Regions from separate parts of the Roseovarius sp. BRH_c41 genome, predicted to be linked through region 2. Evidence: riboswitches for the same ligand, from Rfam matches in the RefSeq annotation. Region 2 holds a riboswitch; each other region holds the start of a gene.

Region 1 (2,262 bases), on a different contig from region 2:
ACCTCGTCGATATCCAGATAGTCGTAGCGCAGCGCGATGTTAATCTCGTCCAGCAGCACAAACCGAATTTCGGGATCGCGGATCAGGGATTTGGCCTTTTCCCATCCGGCTTGGGCTGCGGCAATGTCGCGCGCCTTATCCTGCGTTTCCCATGTGAAACCTTCGCCCATCGCGTGGAACTGGCACAGCTCCGTGAACTGGCCCTCGATCAGGCGCCGCTCGCCGGTATCCCACCCACCTTTGATGAACTGCACAACGGCGCAGGGCATGCCATGCGCGATAGACCGCAGGATCATCCCGAATCCGGACGAGGATTTACCTTTGCCCGCACCTGTATGGACGATGATCAGCCCTTTCTCGCCTTCCTTAGCGGCCATCATCCGGTCGCGGGCGGCTTTCTTCTTGGCCATCTTGGAGGCATGACGCGCCAGTTCCGCCTCGGATGTGGGGGCTGGTTTGTCGGCGGAAGTGTTCTGAATATCTGACATCGTATTGTCCTTTTTCTTGACACTCGCCGCCCTTCTGTCAAATGAGGGGGATTGAGCGCTGGTGCCTGTCTTATGGCAGGCCAAAAGGGAATGCGACAGGTTTTGCGACACACCCGTGTTGCCTGACCGAAGCGCAGCCGCCCCCGCGACCGTGACCGGAAAGGTCCGCCCATGCCACTGGCCGCAAGGTTCGGGAAGGGGGGCGAACCGCTGAAGCAAGGTGCAAGCCCCGCTTCGAGATCCGCAAGCCGGGAGACCTGCCAGTGCACGAACTGAAACGCGCGGACGGGGTGTTCCGCGACCTTCGGACACAGGCGATAACGCCTGACCGTTGGCGCATGCCTCTGTTTTCCGCAGTCAAAAAAGGTGACGCGATGGGTGCTGTTCTCCATGTCTGCATGACCTGCCGCGCGGGCCAGCCGGTGCTTGAGGGCGAGGTTTGCGCCGGTGCCCGACTGTTCGAGGCGCTGTCGACTGCGCCCGCGCCCGAAGGTGTGACCATTCGCCCCGTCGAATGCTTGTCCGCCTGCGATCACGGGTGCAGCATCGCCCTGACCAAGCCCGGCGCATGGTCGTATGTCTACGGTCGTATGACCTCTGATGATACCGATGAAATCCTGCGCGGCGCGGCGCTTTATGCACAGACCGAGGACGGTATCGTGCCGTGGCGTGAACGCCCCGTGATCTTCCGCAAGCAGAGCCTTGCGCGCCTTCCCAAAATGGAGCTTTGACATGTCCGATCTGACCAAAATCCCCGTCACTGTCATCACCGGCTTTCTGGGATCGGGCAAGACCACGCTGATCCGGCATCTGATGCAGAACCCGCAGGGCAAGCGGCTGGCCATACTGGTCAACGAGTTCGGCACCGTGGGCGTGGACGGCGATATCCTCAAAGCCTGCGCGGACGAGAATTGCCCCGAAGAGAATATCGTCGAACTGGCCAATGGCTGCATCTGCTGCACTGTGGCCGATGATTTCATCCCCACGATCGAGGCGCTTCTGGCGATGCCGCAGCGGCCGGACCATATTATCATCGAAACCTCCGGTTTGGCACTGCCCAAACCACTGTTGAAGGCGTTCGACTGGCCCGCGATCCGCTCCAAGATTACCGTGGACGGCGTGATCGCGCTGGCTGATGCCGAGGCGGTGGCGGCGGGGCGTTTCGCGCCCGATGTGGCGGCGGTGGATGCACAGCGTCTTGCGGACGACTCACTGGATCACGAGACACCGCTCTCCGAGGTGTTCGAGGACCAGATCGCCTGCGCCGATGTGGTGCTGCTGTCCAAGGCTGATCTGGCGGGCGAGGCCGGTCTTGCGGCGGCGCGCAAGGTGATCGAGGCGGAAACGCCGCGCAAGCTGCCGATCATCGCCATGACCGACGGTGTGATCGATCCGCGGGTGATCATCGGCCTGAACGCGGCGGCCGAGGATGATTTGGATGCGCGCCCCAGCCATCACGACGGTCATGACGACCACGAGCACGAGGATTTCGATTCCATCGTCGTGGCGCTGGACGAGGTCGCGGATATCGACGATCTGGTCGCCCGCGTGCAGCGTTTGTCGCGCGAGCAGGATATCCTGCGGGTGAAGGGCTATATCGCGGTGACGGGCAAGCCGATGCGTCTTCTGTTGCAAGCCGTGGGGGAACGTGTGCGCCATCAGTTCGACCGTCCATGGGGAGAGACCCCGCGCCAGTCGCGTCTTGTTGTCATCGCGGAGCATGACAATATCGACGCTGCCGCGATCCACCGAGTTTTGCAGGGCTAAGGGCACA
Region 2 (2,262 bases):
GCCGTCCCGCCGTGGTCATGGGCGCTATGGTCATGCACGGCCGCGCCATGATCGTGATCATGTCCGCCAAGTTGCACGCTGGATGTGGCGGCGACCAGAAACCCCAGCCCCGTGCCGAAAAAGAGGCCGATGCCCAGAAAGGCGAGTGGTTTGGCCATGATGTTGTCTCCCGTCGGATGGCCCCGGCGCCTAGGCACCGGGGTGTTGACCTGTCAGGTTGCCGTGCTCTCACGCTGCCAGAAATACCCGGCAAAGAGACCAAGAAGGGCCCAAGCGGCAAAGCCGACACCCAAGGCGCGTGCTGCGAAGAGCGCGGCAATCTCGGGCGGAACCGGGCCGGATAGCTCATCTGGGTGGGGCGCGCCAATGAGGTGCGGCGTCAGCATCAATAGAATTGCCACCGTCCACAAGACCCAGTTGCGGCCAAAGGCTATGAGCGCGAGCGCAATCGCAGTTGCTGCAACCGTTGCCCACCACCAGATCTGACGCTCGGCCACATCTGCGGCGGCAACACCCGGCACCTCTGGCGGTAAGGAAAGGGCCGGCGCGAACTGAAACGCGACAAATCCTGCAATGCCCCAGATTAACCCGTTGCGCGCGTTGATCGCGTGTCCTCGATCAGCGGCCATGCCCATGGCAGCAACCAGAATCAACGCATAGCCCACATAGATCAACGCCGAGAACAACAGGCTCAGCCCATCGCGCACCGGATCAAGACCGGGCAGGTCCGGATGAGCGCTAACCGCCGCCGCGCCAAAATGCACAAGGTCACCGCCCTCGTATAGCTCTGCATGCAAAAGTACAGGCTGTACGAACACCAACTGCAACAGGGCGGCAATCAGCCCCGCACAGAAACCAGCGAACAACGCGCTGGTGACAATTTTTGAAAACATGGATTAGTGGCAGGGAAAGCCGGTCGCGTGGCGCACGTCATGTGCGGCGTCATGCAGTGCCGAAGCCTGCACATGGCCAGCGACGGTTACGATGCCAAGGCCCAGAAAGAGCGCGGCAACGAACGGCAGGACAGTTGATTTTGCAGCGGTTTGAACCAATGCGGTCATAGCGGTATCTCCTTTACACCTCTCACCCGAGGCGGGATTAACAAACGCAGGGCTGGTCTCCTGGCTCGCGGGTCGTCGCCTGTCTGCCGCCTTCCCAAGGGTTTTACACCTCAGTGGCATCTGGCAGGGGCTCGCCGCTTACAGTCGCGGGGGCGGCTGACGCATGGACGCCCTGATTGGGTCCGCCGGCACGTCATTCCCATTTATCCTCGCGGCGCTTTGCACCGAAACGAGGAACCTTGCCACTCTCGTATGCAGGCTGCATCAGCATGCGTCAAGGTGGTTTGCGACCGCTCAAGGACGGTCTGCGGCATTGTTTCGTTGAGTGCTGGCAGAGTTTTGCCCAATATCATGTGGATAACTGGCCCAGCCACCCTATATGCTGTGGTTGGCCGTTGACAGGTAGGCACCCCGAGCCCCACACTCCGATGACAACGGAATCACCGGACCAGGGGCACGCGCGCAGGTGCAGTTCTCGAAACTCAGATTGACCGGCTTCAAGAGCTTTGTCGACCCGATCGATCTGATCATCGCGGGCGGTCTTACCGGCGTTGTTGGACCCAATGGCTGTGGCAAGTCAAACCTGCTCGAGGCACTGCGTTGGGTGATGGGCGAAAACCGCCCGACCGCGATGCGCGGCGACGGCATGGAGGATGTGATCTTTGCCGGGGCTGCGACGCGACCTGCGCGAAACTTTGCCGAGGTGGTGATCCATCTCGATAATTCCGACCGGTTGGCACCGGCGGGTTTCAACGACTCCGATCATCTTGAGATCGTCCGCAGGATCACCCGCGACGTGGGCTCAGCGTACAAAGTTAACGGCAAGGACGTACGGGCGCGCGATGTTCAGATGCTGTTCGCAGATGCCTCGACTGGCGCGCATTCCCCGGCTCTTGTCCGGCAGGGGCAGATTTCTGAATTGATCAATGCGAAGCCCAAATCGCGTCGGCGCATTCTAGAAGAGGCGGCCGGTATTTCTGGTCTCTATCAGCGGCGACATGAAGCCGAACTGAAACTGCGCGGCGCAGAAACCAACCTGACGCGTGTTGACGATGTTGTCGAACAATTGGCGGCACAACTGGCGCAATTGGCGCGGCAGGCGAAACAGGCGGCGCGCTATCGGCAAATCGGCGAAGAATTGCGTCTGGCCGAGGGGCTGTTGCTCTATCGTCGCTGGAAAGAGGCGGATTTTGCGCGCGCG
Region 3 (2,262 bases), on a different contig from region 2:
TTTGAGCGGAATGAGGATCAGATCCGCCAAGTTCATGGCCCTCACCGCTTGTGCTGTGACGTGATCGGGATTGCCGGTACCGATACCGATCAGGGATACGGTGATCATCGTCGCCTCGTCGCAAAAAGGCGCGACCCTATCAGGGACCGCGCCATGTTCGACAGTTTTGTCAGATCAGGACGCGCTGTAAAGGCGCGGTGTGACCAGTGCGGACGGTGTCTTGCCACGCAGAGCTTTCGCACCCGCGAGCACGGCCAGATCGGCCAACGGCTCGAGGATGATGACAGCCATATAGGCAATCGCGAAGGTACCAACCGGCGCCAGCGCTTCGCTGCCCATGCCGTAGATCGCCCAGAAAGCCACCCATGCTACAACGCCGCCCTGATAGCAGACCGACAGTGCCAGAACCTGGCTGTATTTCAGGTCAACATAGGCGGTGTCCGGCGCGATAATCCGGCGCGCCATAGCGGTTAGCGCGAAGAGCGGCACCAGCAGCGTGGTGATGTTCATTGCGAATTGCGGCAGGTCGGAGGGCGAGAAGAACATGCCTTGGATTAGCAGACCCAGTGCCAGACCGATGGCTGACGGCCCCGCGCCAAGGATCAGGAAAAGGGTCGAACCAAGGATGAAATGCACCTCTGATACGCCAACGGGGAAGGTCGGTAGAACCTCGAAAAACACGAAGGTCAGAACGGCGGCAAGCAAGCTGCGGATCGCCAGCGAAACAGAGCCGCGCTCCATAATGGCGTGGCGCGCGTACCACAGGCCAGTGGCACCGGCGGCAGCGGCGGTCGCGTAGCTGAGAGTGATTTTTGCCCCGTCAACGAGGCCCGGTTCGATATGCATAGTGGTCTCCTTGCCGTCACACCCGACGGCGGATGGGTTACATTTGGCAAGGCCGGTCTCCTGGCTTGCGGGTCGACACGACCATCCACCTTCCCGGCCCGGTGAGTGGCCAGTGGCATTTTGGATGGCCGCTCTCCGCTGACAGTCGCGGGGGCGGCTGGGGTGGGGGCGCCGCGATTTGGTCCGCCCTTCCCCATTCCCGTTTCAGCCCCTTGCCTTTCCGGTTCGGAGCACCTTTGCAGCTTTTGTTGTGCGCCTAACTAATTCCTCGGTCAAGCCTGCTTACGACAGATCGACGCCTGAAAATACCTTGTGTTCAGAATTCGGCCAGCGGACCATAAAGGATCAGCGCCGGATGATCGCTGCGCGCCTCTGCAAGACTATCGGCCAATTCCGCAATCGTGCTGCGCTGCAAACGCTGATGCGGATGGCCGACCGCTTCGGCCAGTAGTGAGGGCGTGGATGCGGGCAGACCATGGGCCACCAGATCGGCGACCAGCGCCGGAAAGGTCCGTTTGCCCATGAAAACCACAGTTGTCGCCAGCGGATCGGCCAGTGCCGCCCAGTTCAATCCTTCAGGCAATTGGCCGGTTACATCCGCGCCCGTGATGAATTGCACCCGCCGCGCGGTCAGGCGCCGCGTCAGCGGAATGCCCGCCGCCGCCGCAGCAGCACAGGCCGAGGGCACGCCGGGGATGATCTCATAGGGGATACCAGCAGCCATCAGGGCTGCGATCTCTTCTTCAAGCCGACCGAAGATGCCGCTGTCACCGGATTTTAGCCGCACCACCTTTGCGCCAGTCATGGCGTGATCCACCAGCAGGCGGCTGACATGGTCCTGTTTGGGCGATGGGCGACCTGCCCGCTTGCCAACAGCGAGCAGATCGGATTGCGGCCCAGCATGGGCCAGGATCGGCCCCGAGGACAGATCGTCGAACAGTATGATATCGGCCCCGCCAAGACGGTTCACCGCCTTGAGGGTCAGAAGTTCCGGATCACCCGGGCCCGAAGACACGAAAGAGACAAAGCCGGTCATGTTTGAGGTCCATCCGTAAGACTTGATTCCGCGATTAGATGAAAGAACGTGCCGCTGACGCGCCCGCCGCTAGCACCATCGCGGTAAGATCCCGTTTCGGCAACATCTTGCCCGTTCGCATCAGTTACATGGGCCAAGGGCGCATCAGGCTGTGACAGGATCGTAGCATAGTGGAATTCATGCCCGCGCAAGCCCTGCGCCTGATCCATTCCCGGCAAAGGGCGTTGGGGCCGCGCAAGACGGTAGCCCAGATGCATGCGCCGCTTGGCAAAGCTGGTTTCCAAGCCTAATAGCCCCGCCATCCGGTAACGCGTGCCATCTGCGGCCACCAGCCCTTGCCCCAGCGCCATGTAGCCCCCGCATTCCCCGTGCACCGGACG

The links. A riboswitch is a leader RNA that binds a small molecule or an ion and turns the genes downstream of it on or off. The one in region 2 is predicted to bind cobalamin.
Region 1: it holds a riboswitch for cobalamin, as region 2 does, so the genes downstream of both, VR71_RS15080 (DUF1636 domain-containing protein) here and VR71_RS25010 (CbtB domain-containing protein) in region 2, are expected to answer to the same signal.
Region 3: it holds a riboswitch for cobalamin, as region 2 does, so the genes downstream of both, VR71_RS15015 (energy-coupling factor ABC transporter permease) here and VR71_RS25010 (CbtB domain-containing protein) in region 2, are expected to answer to the same signal.

The regions. Positions count from the first base shown of each region.
Region 1 is NZ_LADY01000050.1:147,576-149,837, reverse strand. Features, by position in the region: gene cobO (cob(I)yrinic acid a,c-diamide adenosyltransferase) at 1-488, opposite strand, end outside; cobalamin riboswitch at 531-768, shown strand; gene VR71_RS15080 (DUF1636 domain-containing protein) at 863-1,219, shown strand; gene cobW (cobalamin biosynthesis protein CobW) at 1,221-2,255, shown strand.
Region 2 is NZ_LADY01000038.1:7,863-10,124, forward strand. Features, by position in the region: gene VR71_RS12230 (hypothetical protein) at 1-158, opposite strand, end outside; gene VR71_RS12235 (CbtA family protein) at 213-893, opposite strand; gene VR71_RS25010 (CbtB domain-containing protein) at 897-1,061, opposite strand; cobalamin riboswitch at 1,094-1,318, opposite strand; partial or broken gene VR71_RS12240 (AAA family ATPase) at 1,528-2,262, shown strand, end outside.
Region 3 is NZ_LADY01000050.1:134,792-137,053, forward strand. Features, by position in the region: gene cobF (precorrin-6A synthase (deacetylating)) at 1-108, opposite strand, end outside; gene VR71_RS15015 (energy-coupling factor ABC transporter permease) at 175-846, opposite strand; cobalamin riboswitch at 879-1,099, opposite strand; gene cobA (uroporphyrinogen-III C-methyltransferase) at 1,163-1,882, opposite strand; gene VR71_RS15025 (cobyrinate a,c-diamide synthase) at 1,879-2,262, opposite strand, start outside.